2 regions of the Plantactinospora sp. BC1 genome follow, and region 2 is predicted to be linked to the other one. Evidence: predicted binding sites of a transcription regulator. Region 2 holds the regulator's gene; the other holds the start of a gene.
The links. Region 2 encodes HrcA, which represses chaperone genes, less so after heat shock. Its sites were predicted from a motif close to GGTTNGCACNCTCNNNNNGAGNGTGCNAACC; they were not measured.
Positions count from the first base shown of each region.

Region 1: C6361_RS12115 (FmdB family zinc ribbon protein) is a predicted target of HrcA. The motif match lies at 1,803-1,833, and genes of this name have one in related genera.

Region 1 covers NZ_CP028158.1:2,826,798-2,832,288, forward strand. Annotated here, with positions in the region: gene C6361_RS12100 (hypothetical protein) at 1-242, opposite strand, end outside; gene C6361_RS12105 (hypothetical protein) at 336-521, shown strand; gene C6361_RS37580 (flagellar biosynthesis protein FlgA) at 570-1,190, opposite strand; gene C6361_RS12115 (FmdB family zinc ribbon protein) at 1,387-1,779, opposite strand; gene C6361_RS12120 (5-formyltetrahydrofolate cyclo-ligase) at 1,931-2,545, opposite strand; gene C6361_RS38140 (diguanylate cyclase) at 2,629-5,491, shown strand, end outside.
Region 2 covers NZ_CP028158.1:7,209,728-7,215,218, reverse strand. Annotated here, with positions in the region: gene C6361_RS31675 (enoyl-CoA hydratase-related protein) at 1-726, opposite strand, end outside; gene hemW (radical SAM family heme chaperone HemW) at 744-1,967, shown strand; gene C6361_RS31665 (DUF4870 domain-containing protein) at 2,046-2,804, opposite strand; gene hrcA (heat-inducible transcriptional repressor HrcA) at 3,085-4,107, shown strand; gene dnaJ (molecular chaperone DnaJ) at 4,174-5,310, shown strand; gene C6361_RS31650 (16S rRNA (uracil(1498)-N(3))-methyltransferase) at 5,409-5,491, shown strand, end outside.

The DNA.
Region 1 (5,491 bases), 4.0 Mb from region 2:
TCCTCGGCGTCCAGCGCGGCATGGTCCTGGCCCGGCAGTGGCCGTGGCGGCGCCGGCTGTACGTGCAGCGGTGGGCGCCAGCCCGGCGGCGGGGTGATGCTCGGCGGTGGGCCGGGATAGTGGATCTCGGGTACCGGTGGCGGCGCCGGGGACCCTGCCGCGGACTCCGGGGCGTCGGCGGGCGGTCCGGTGGGTCGACGCCAGAAGGCGTCATCGGCGGAGTTCCCGCTCTGCGTCGTCACGCTGTCCGACGCTACCAACCTGAGCCCTCCGCGGCCCCTCGCCGGCGGTCACCGACGGGGCTGGCGACCCGGCCTCCCGGGTACGCTTGCCGGGTGTCCGGGACGGAGCAGCAGCACAGCACGAGCGGCGGGCGGGACGACGAGCGGCCGGTCAGGTCGACCGGTGACCGTCGGATGCCGCCGGAGCAGTCGGTGGACGACACCGACCGGGGCTGGGGCGAGCGGCCGGACTCCAACGACGAGCGGCTACTCGCCGATCGGCCACCGCACTGGGGCTGACCGCCTGCCCCCTCCGGCACCCGTCGACGGGCTCCGGTCGCGACGCGGCTACGAGCGAACGATGATCGCGAAGCGGGTGGATTCCGGCATCCCGACCGCCCGGTGGGCCTGGTCGGGGCGGAGCGCCAGGTAGATGGCGCTGGCCGCGCCGTCGGTCTGGCCCGGCCCGAGTACGTCGAGTACCAGCACCCGGGTGGCCAGTACGGTCGGCTTCGGGGACCGGCCCGCCTGGTCGCCGCCGGGCGCCGCGAGGAGATCCACCCGGGCTCCCGGCCGGGCCACGGTCAGCGCCGCCGGTTCGGCGAGCCGGATCGGCACCCCCACGGTCCCCTCCGGCACCGGCACCCCGCTCGGCGCTGCCGGCGCACCCGGCGACCCGCCGGGTCGTGCCGCCGGCCCGCTCCCCGCCGGGCTCGCCCCGGCCGGCCCGTCGGACCCCGTGCCGACGACCGGCGCAGCGGACCGGGACGGACCGACCTCGCCCCCGGTGGGGCCGGCCGACGGCGCGGGACAGGTCGAGGTCGGCTCGCGCAGGTAGAGCGCACCGAGCGCGAGCGTCACCAGGGCGACCACCAGCAGCCAGCGCAGTATCGAGCCGGCGCCGGGGCGTGCCCAGCGGGCCGGGCTCAGCGTGCCGTCCCGACGGGTGGGCGTACGGTCGAGCGCCACGGCGAACCTCCCTCGCCCGGCGACGCCAGCGAGGTCGGCGCCGTCCGGTGCGCAGCAGGCTAGGCGAGGTCGGCCCGGGGAGGCGGCGGATAACTCACAGCCTGTGGATAACTCGGAGGGCTGTGGATAACTCGTCGGAGCGCGACGGCGACGTCGACCCCCGACGGGTCGGGCGAGGGCGGCAGGTCGGCGGCCGTCAGGTCGAGCTGGTCGAGGAGGAGGAGGCCGCCTTCGGCTTGCTGGCGGACCCGCTCGACGCGCCGTTGGCCGAGCCGGAGGCTCCGCCGCTGCCGGACGTGCCGGACGTGCCGCCGCCGGTCGAACCCGAGTCGCCGCCGGAGCCGGTCTTCGCGGAGTCGCTCTTCGACGAGTCGGACTTGCTCGCCGCGGCGCCGCCACCCTCCGAACCGTTGCTCCGGGAGTCGGTCCGATAGAAGCCGGAGCCCTTGAAGACGATGCCGACGGAGTTGAAGAGCTTGCGCAGGCGACCCTCGCACGCCGGGCACTCGGTCAACGGCTCGTCGGTGAAGGACTGCACCGCCTCGAGCTGGTGGCCGCACTCGGTGCAGGCGTACTGGTAGGTGGGCACGTTCCCCTCCGGATCTTGCAGCCTGTTGGCACTCGACGTATCCGAGTGCCAATGGTGCGGCATCGTACCCGTTTTCGTCCAGCCGAAGTGTCCAGGCCGACGCCGGGCGGGACTCCGACCGGCCGCCCGGCAACGCGAGCAGCGGGAGCCGTCAACCGGGCCCCACGTGCTGGAACCCGCCGGAAGGGGTGATCACGGCGCGTACCGGACGGTCATGATCCATCGCCGGCACCGAGTCGACCAGCTCGCCGTCGTGCAACAGCGCCACGGTGAGAGCGCCGGGCGCGACCCGGGCCAGGGCGCGGTCGTACGAGCCGCCGCCGCGACCGAGCCGGAGACCGCGCCGGTCGACCGCCACCGCCGGTACGACGACCAGCCCGGCGGAGCCGATCGCACCCGGACCGAGCCGGTCGGTACGGGGCTCCCGCAGCCCCCGACCGGCCGCGACCAGTGAACCCGGTCCGGCGTACGGCGCCCAGTCCAGGTCGAGGTCCGGGCGGAGTACCGGCAGCAGGAGTCGCCCGGCCGGTCCCAGCGCGGCGACCAACTCGTCCGGCAACCCGGCCCCGCCCGGCTCGCTCCCGACCGGCACGTAACCGGTGATCAGGCGTGGTCGTACCCGCTGGACCAGGGCGCGCAGCTCGGCCCGGAGGCGCTCGGCGGCGGCCAGCCGGGCCGGAGCCGACAGCGCCCGGCGCCGGGCCAGCACGGTGGTCCGGAGCGCGATCTTGCGCGGACCGACACCTTCATCCGAAAAATCCGGCACGTAACACTCCCGGGGCCAGGCCGGTTAACCAATGCGGTTGGGTCAGCATCGCAGCATCGGGTGCCGAGCTTCCGGGGGGATGAGTGACGCTGCGCGGACGGTTGACCACAGCTTTCCTCGCCGTCGTGCTCGGGCCGGTGCTGCTCGGCGCGCTCTCCGTCGCCGGTACGGTCGCCACGGCAAGCCGTCACCAGGCCGAACACCGGCTCAACCTCGCCGCCGAAGCCGTCCGTACGTCGGTCGGCGCGCTCTGTCGACAGTTGCACGCCACGGCCGGCGCGCTGGCCGTACTCGCCGATCCGACCAGCCGGACCGGCGCGGCTGGCGAGGTGGTGACCCGGGGGCTGGCGGACGCGGTCGTGATCCTCGGTTCGGCCGACACGGTCGAGTTCGTCACCCCGGCGGCACCCGCCCGCCCCTGGGCCTCCTGCGACGGCGCCGCCGGCACCGGCCCGGCACCCCGTGCCCTGGCGGCCCGGGTCGAACTCCGGGACGGCTCGGGAGCGGTGACCGGCGCGGTCTGGACCGCACAGGCCCTCGACGCGGCGTTCGTCCGCCGGCTCGCCAGCGCCAGCGGAACGGCGGTGACGCTGCTGCGCGAGGTGCCCGCGCCGGCCGTGACCTCCCCGGGGCCGTCGCCGTCGGGCCCGGTCCCCGAACCGGATCCCGTCCCCGAACCGGACCCCGTCCCCGAACCGGGGCTCGCGTTTCCGGTGCCCGGACCCGTCGGCAGTGCCGCGCCGCACACCGTCGCCTCGTCGGTCTCCTCGTCGGCCGGTTCCTCGGCCGGTTCGTCCGCCGGAACCGCGGTGCCCGGCGGCGCAGTTCCGGACGCCGGACCGCAGGGGGCCGAGTCACCGAGTACCGAGTCGACCGGTTCCCGGGCGGCCGTGCTCGCCGCCGCCCGGCGGATCTCCGGGGACAAGGTCGTCCAGGCGAACGGGGGCCGGTACGTCCGGCGGGTCGGTCCGGCACCCGGTCAGCCGCTGCCGCTGGTGCTGTCGGTACCCCGGGACCCGCCGATGACCCGGTACGGACCCCTGGCGATCGTCGTACTCCTCGCCGGGGTGTTCGCGGTGCTCGCCGCCGGCCGGCTGGCCCGGTCGACCACCCGGCCACTGGCCGAACTGGCCCGCGCCGCCGACCGGGTCGCCGAGGGTGACCTGGCGACCCGGGTACCGGTCCGGTCGCCGGACGAGGTCGGCCGGCTCGCCGACAGCTTCAACCGGATGACCCGGGAGGCGGAGTCCTACCTCCGGGCGCTGGTGGTCAGTCGGCACCAGCTGCGCGAGCAGCTCGCCGTGCTCGGCGACACCCTGGCCAGCTCGCACGACCTGCACCGGATCTTCGAGTTGCTGCTCCGGGCCGCGATGGCGGCGACCGGGGCCCGGGCCGGCGTGGTGCTGCTGCTCGACCCGAGGACGGGAGTCCTGGTCAGCCAGTGCACCGAGGGTCTCGACCGACGCGGTGTCGGGCTCGGCCCACCGGCATCGGCGGCCGGCTACGGGGTGGCGTCGTCCGGCAGCGGGGCGGCGTCGTCCGGCAGCGGGGCGGCGTCGTCCGGCACACCCGTCCCCGGGGGCCCGGCGGACGCCGGGACAGCCGGCCCGGCCGACGGCGGGACAGTCGGCGCCGGGGCCGGCGGGGCGGCGGTTCCGCCGGGCGGCGGGGCATCCGGTCCGGGGCCCAGTCGGGGGAGCGGGTCGGTGGGCGCGGACCGGGGCCGACCGGCCGACGAACGGCGGCGGCACGGCGATCCACCGGCGCTGCGGGTACCGCTCGGCAAGGGACTGCTCGGCACCGTCGTGGCCACCGGTGAGCCGCGCCGGGGCCGGCTGGACCGGGACGGTCCGCGTCTCTACGGCCGCGAGCCGCGCTGCCGGACCTACGTCGCGGTGCCGCTGCCGTCCTCCGGTACCGCCGGTCAGACGGGGTATCCGGGGGCGGAGCCGGGGACCGGTACCCCGCCGCTGCGCCCGGCGACCGCCGCCGGCTGGCCGGGTACCGGTGCCGAGCCGGGTACCGCCCGTCCGGGGCTGACGTTCGGGGTGGGACGGGTGCCGGTCGGCGGGCGTACCCCGGTCGGCGTACTGGCCCTCTACGACCGGCTCGGCGCGGACGAGTTCGACGACGTCGACCTGGTCACCCTGGGTACCTTCGCCGACCACGCGGCGGTGGCGGTGGAGAACATCCGGATGCACGAGGAGGCGCAGCGGCTCTCCCTGACCGACCCGCTGACCGGGCTCTGGAACTACCGCTACCTCAAGGAGTCGATCCGGCGGGAGATCGAACGGGCCAGCCGGTTCGGCCGGATGCTCAGCGTGCTCGCCCTCGACCTCGACCGGTTCAAGGAGGTCAACGACACCTACGGGCACGCCGCCGGGGACGCGGTGCTGGCCGAGTTCGCCCAGCGGATCCGGGGCGCGATGCGGGAGGTGGACCTCGCCTTCCGGCAGGGCGGCGAGGAGTTCGTGGTCCTGCTGCCGGAGACGGATGCCCGGGGCGCGGCGACGGTGGCGGAACGGCTCGGCGCGGCCGTCCGGGAGACCCCGATGGCGATCCGTCCCCGGCCCGGCGCGGTCGCCCCGGTCCGGGCCCTGGTCTCGGTCACCGTGTCGATCGGGGTCGCCGTCTATCCCGACCACGCCGCCACCGGCCCGCAACTGCTGGTCGCGGCCGACGAGGCGCTCTACGCGGCGAAGGCGGCGGGCCGCAACACGTACCAGATGGCCACGGCCAGCCACCCGGCCACGCCCGGCGGCCGACCGACCGTCGAGGAGATCCCGGTCCGGACCGGCGCGGCGACGCCGGACGACGGGCTGCCCTGGGCCGGCGGCCGGCCGATGCCCGGCGCGGGCGCCGGCTGGCCGACCCGGGCGGGGCGGTCGGCCGGGGACGGACCGGTCACCGCGGACGGCGGCCCGGACGGCGCGTTATCCGGGCCAC
Region 2 (5,491 bases):
CCCCTCCTCGGAGTGGAAGTACCGCACCGAGAGGTCGCGCAGCCGCGCCAGCTCGGCCCGGAAGCTCTCCGTCGAGCCGCGCCGGAGCAGCTCCTTCGCCCCGGCCAGCGCGCCGGGGGCACCCCGGACCAGCGCCAGGCAGTACGAGGCGACCGTCTCGTCCAGCGCCTCGGCCGAGGTGACCGTGGTGACCAACCCGATCTCGGCCGCCCGACGGCCGTCGAAGGTGTCCCCGGTCAGATACAGCTCGGCGGCGGCCCGTGGCTGCAACCGGGGCAGCACGGTCGCCGAGATCACCGCCGGGATCACCCCGAGCCGTACCTCGGTGAACGCGAAGGTGGCCTCCTGGGCGCAGATCGCCACGTCGGCCGCCGCGATCAGGCCGAGCCCACCGGCCCGGGCCGGCCCGCCGATCCGGGCCACCACCGGTTTCGGGCACTCCCAGATCGCCGCGAGCACGTCACCCAGCATCGCCACCGGCACCGTGCCCTCGCGGTACGCCGCCGCCGTCTCCTTCAGGTCCGCACCCGAGCTGAAGACCGGCCCGGTGTGCGAGAGCACCACCACCCGGACGTCGTCGTCGGCCGCCGCCGCGCCCAGCGCGTCGAGCAGTTGACCGAGCAGGGCGCTGGAGAGCGCGTTGCGGTTGCGCGGGCTGTCCAGGGTGAGAGTTGTCACTCCGTGCGTGGTAGACACCCGGACGAGCGGATCAGGGGCTGAGGTCATGCCGGCACACTAGTCCCATGCCTGGAGTGCTCCCAGCGGGCGAGCCCGTACCCGTCGACGGGGCGCTGCCCGCCGCCGCCCTGGCCACGGTGGGTGACCGCGGCTTCGGCGTCTACGTCCACGTGCCGTTCTGCGCCAGCCGCTGCGGCTACTGCGACTTCAACACGTACACCGCGACCGAACTCGGCGGTTCGGCGGGCCGGGACGGCTACGCCGACCAGGTACTCGCCGAACTGCGCCTGGCCGACCGGGTGCTGGCCGACCGGCCGCCGACCCGGGTCGACACGGTCTTCGTCGGCGGCGGTACCCCCACCCTGCTGCCCCCGGACGACCTGGCCCGGATCCTGGACGGCATCGACCGGACCTGGGGACTTGCCGCCGACGCCGAGGTCAGCACGGAGGCGAACCCGGAGTCGGTGACCCGGGAGTCGCTCAAGGCGCTCCGGGCGGCGGGCTACACCCGGATCTCCCTGGGCATGCAGTCGGCCGCCCAGCCGGTGCTGGCGATCCTCGACCGCCGGCACACCGCCGGCCGGGCCACCGAGGCCGCGCAGGAGGCCCGGGAGGTCGGCTTCGACCACGTCAACCTGGACCTGATCTACGGAACGCCGGGGGAGCGGGCCGAGGACTTCGCGGCGTCGCTTCGGGCGGTGCTGGCCGCCGGGGTCGACCACGTCAGCGCGTACGCCCTGATCGTCGAGGATGGCACCCGGCTGGCCGCCCGGATGCGGCGCGGCGAGCTGGCGTACCCGGACGACGACGTGGCGGCGGACCGCTACCTGGCCGCCGAGGCGGCGCTCTCGGCGGCGGGTTTCTCCTGGTACGAGGTCTCCAACTGGGCCCGTACGCCGGCCGCGGCCTGCCGGCACAACCTGCTCTACTGGACCGGCGGCGACTGGTGGGGCCTCGGCCCCGGCGCGCACAGCCACGTCGGCGGGGTCCGCTGGTGGAACGTCAAGCACCCGTCGAGTTACGCGGCCCGGCTGGCGGCGGGGCACTCCCCGGGGCAGGCCCGGGAGGTGCTCTCGGCCGAGGAGCGGCGGACGGAGGAGGTGCTGCTCGGGCTCCGGCTCGCCGCCGGGCTGCCGCTGTCGGTCCTCGACGACGCCGGTCGGGCGGCTGCGGCCGGAGCCTGCCGGACCGGTCTGCTGGACGGGGCGGCGTACGACGCGGGGCGGGCCGTGCTCACCCTGCGCGGCCGGCTGCTGGCCGACGCGGTGGTCCGGGACCTGCTGCCCTGATCCGACCCGTTTCGACCCCGGACGGCGCGACGGCCCGCGCCGGAGCCGGCGCGGGCCGTCGCGGAGACGGTTCGGACGTTACTTGATCATGCGGATGGTCATCGGGTACCGGTACAGCACGCCCTCGTTGGCCTTCATGCCGGCGATGACCGAGAAGATCAGCACGATCACCCAGGCGATCAACGGCAGGAAGAACAGCACGATGGTGCAGGTCCCGACGATCAGCGAGACGATCGAGATGATGCCCCAGGTGATCTGGAAGTTGAGCGCCTCGACCGCGTGCGCGCGTACGGTCGGCGACTCGTTGCCCTTGGCGAGCAGCGCGACCAGCGAGGCGATGAAGCCGACCACGATGCCGCCGAAGTGCGCGATCAGGGCCCAGGTCTTCTCGTCGCTGTTGGCGTAGCCGGACGGTGCCGGGGCGCCGTACGGGTTGCCCGGCGGCGGGTAGCCACCCGGCGGCGGGTAGCCGGCGCCCGGGTACCCACCCGGGGGCTGACCGCCGGGGGGCGGGTAGCCGCCACCGGGAGGTGGGTAACCGCCGGCCGGCGGGTAACCGCCGCCGGGCGGGGGATAACCGCCACCGGAGGTCGGATAGGTCCCGCCACCTGACGTCGGGTACGTCCCGCCACCGGAGGTCGGGTACGTCCCCGCGCCCGAGGTCGGGTACGTCCCGCCGCCCGAGGTCGGCGGGGGCGTGCCGGGCGCACCGTACTGCGGTGCGGCGGGCGGGGGGTACCCCTCGCCTGGTGTCGGGTATTGGCCCGGATTCATCGGGGTGGTCGGGTCCTGGGGCGGACCGCCGTATTCTCCGGGAGGGCGAGGCGGTTCAGTCATGGAGGTCACGGTAGGACTCCCGATCAACCAGCGCCAGCCGCCCCCCGAATCGAATCTGGACAATGGCCGACCGTACCTGCTAGGTCCACCGGGGTAGGGTGTGCTGGCAAGCCTGTTGTCCAGGTTCGGATATCCCCTCCAAACGATCATCGCGCCGGGTACGCCTTGGTCGTAGACTGGCACTCGCTACAGTCGAGTGCCAGGGCGGACCTGGCCCGACCGTCGTGGTCGCCCCGGTCGTTTCGCCCAGCCGGGGCCGGGACGTCGCAGGGAGGTGAGGATGGGTCTCGACGACCGCAAGCTCGACGTGCTGCGCGCGATCGTGGAGGACTACGTCGCCACCCAGGAGCCGGTCGGCAGCAAGGCCCTGGTCGAGCGGCACCAACTCGGGGTCTCCCCGGCCACCGTCCGCAACGACATGGCCGTGCTGGAGGAGGAGGGCTACATCCGGCAGCCGCACACCAGCGCCGGCCGGGTGCCCACCGACCGTGGTTACCGGCTCTTCGTGGACCGGCTCTCCCGGGTCAAGCCGCTCACCCCGGCCGAGCGCCGGGCGATCGAGCGTTTCATGGTCGGCGCGGTGGACCTCGACGACGTGGTGCACCGTACGGTCCGGCTGCTCGCCCAGCTCACCCGGCAGGTGGCCGTGGTGCAGTACCCGAGCCTGGCCCGCTCCGCCGTCCGGCACCTGGAACTGGTGCCGATCTCCACCACCCGGCTGATGCTGGTCATGATCGCCGACACCGGTCGGGTGGAGCAGCGGCTGGTCGAGCTGCCCATCCCGATCAGCGCCGACGACGTGACGGACCTGCGCCGGCTGGTCAACGAGCGGCTCGTCGGCAAGAAGCTGGCCGACACCCCGCCGCTGGTCCAGGCGCTGGTCGAGGAGGTGCCTCCGGGGCTCCGCCCGGCGATGACCACGCTCGCCACGGTGCTGCTGGAGACCCTGGTCGAGCGGCACGAGGAGCGGATCGTGATGGCCGGCACCGCCAACCTGACCCGGGGCGGACTGCTCGACTTCCAGGGTTCACTGCGACCGATTCTCGAGGCACTCGAGGAGGAGGTCGTTCTGCTCAAGCTGATCGGCGAGGTGGAGCCGAACACCCTCCAGGTGCGCATCGGCGACGAGAACGAGATCGACAATCTGCGGGCCACCTCGGTGGTCAGCACCGGATACGGTCCGGGTACGACCATCGTCGGCGGACTCGGCGTGTTGGGGCCCACTCGGATGGACTACCCGGGCACCATCGCCACGGTGCGGGCCGTGGCACGCTACGTCGGCGACGTGCTGGCGCAGAACTGACCACCAAGCTCACCCCTGACGACCGGCGGACGGTAACGCGAGACAGACATGAGGACACGGAACGCAGTGGCCAAGGACTACTACGGGATTCTCGGCGTCAGCCGGGACGCCTCCGACGACGACATCAAGCGCGCCTACCGCAAGTTGGCGCGGCAGTACCACCCGGACGTTAATCCGGATCCGGAGGCACACGAGAAGTTCAAGGACATCAACGCCGCGTACGAAGTCCTCTCGGACGACCAGAAGCGGCAGATCGTCGACCTCGGTGGCGACCCGCTGGCTCCCGGTGGCGGCCCCGGTGCCGGCCCGGGCGGTGCCGGTGGGCCGTTCGTCGGCTTCCAGGACATCATGGACGCCTTCTTCGGTGCGGCGGGTGGTTCCCGGGGGCCGCGCCCCCGTACCCGGCCGGGTGCCGACGCCATCCTGCGGCTCGAGCTCGACCTGCACGAGACGGCCTTCGGGGTCGAGGCGCCGATCGCGGTGGACACCGCCGTGCTCTGCACCACCTGCACGGGGGCCGGCACGGCGCCCGGCACCCACCTGGCGACCTGCGAGGCGTGCGGCGGGCGGGGCGAGGTGCAGTCGGTCCAGCGCACCTTCCTCGGCCAGGTAGTCTCGTCCCGGCCGTGCACCGTCTGCCAGGGGTACGGCACGGTCATCCCGCACCCCTGCCCGACCTGCGCCGGGGACGGCCGGGTGCGTACCCGTCGCTCGCTGACCGTCAAGATCCCGGCCGGCGTCGAGGACGGCATGCGGATCCGGCTGGCCCAGCAGGGCGAGGTCGGCCCCGGCGGCGGTACGGCCGGCGACCTCTACGTCGAGATCCACGAGCGGCCGCACGACGTCTACTCCCGCAAGGGCGACGACCTGCACTGCCGGGTCACCGTGCCGATGACCGCCGCCGCACTCGGTACCCGGCTGACCATCAAGACGCTGGACAGCGAGGAGCCGGTCGACGTCAAGCCGGGCACCCAGCCGGGCTCGACGCTGCGGCTGCGCGCCCGGGGAGTGCCACACCTGCGCGGTACCGGCCGGGGCGACCTCTACGTGCACCTCGACGTGCGTACCCCGACCAAGCTCGACGCCGAGCAGGAGCGGATGCTGCGCGAGTTCGCCAAGACCCGGGGCGAGGAGGTCGCCGAGCTGACCAAGCAGGGCGGCTTCTTCTCCCGGATGCGCGACGCCTTCAACGGCCACGCCTGACGGCCACGCCTGACGGCCACGCCTGACGGTCACGCCTGATTGGCGCGTCGTCCGGCCGGCGAGCCGTGCCGGCCGGACGACCCGCTAACCTGCTCGCCGTGAGCGCGCCGCTGTTCCTGGTCGAGTCGTTGCCGCCGGACGACTCCGTCACGCTGGACGGTCCGGAGGGGCATCACGCGGC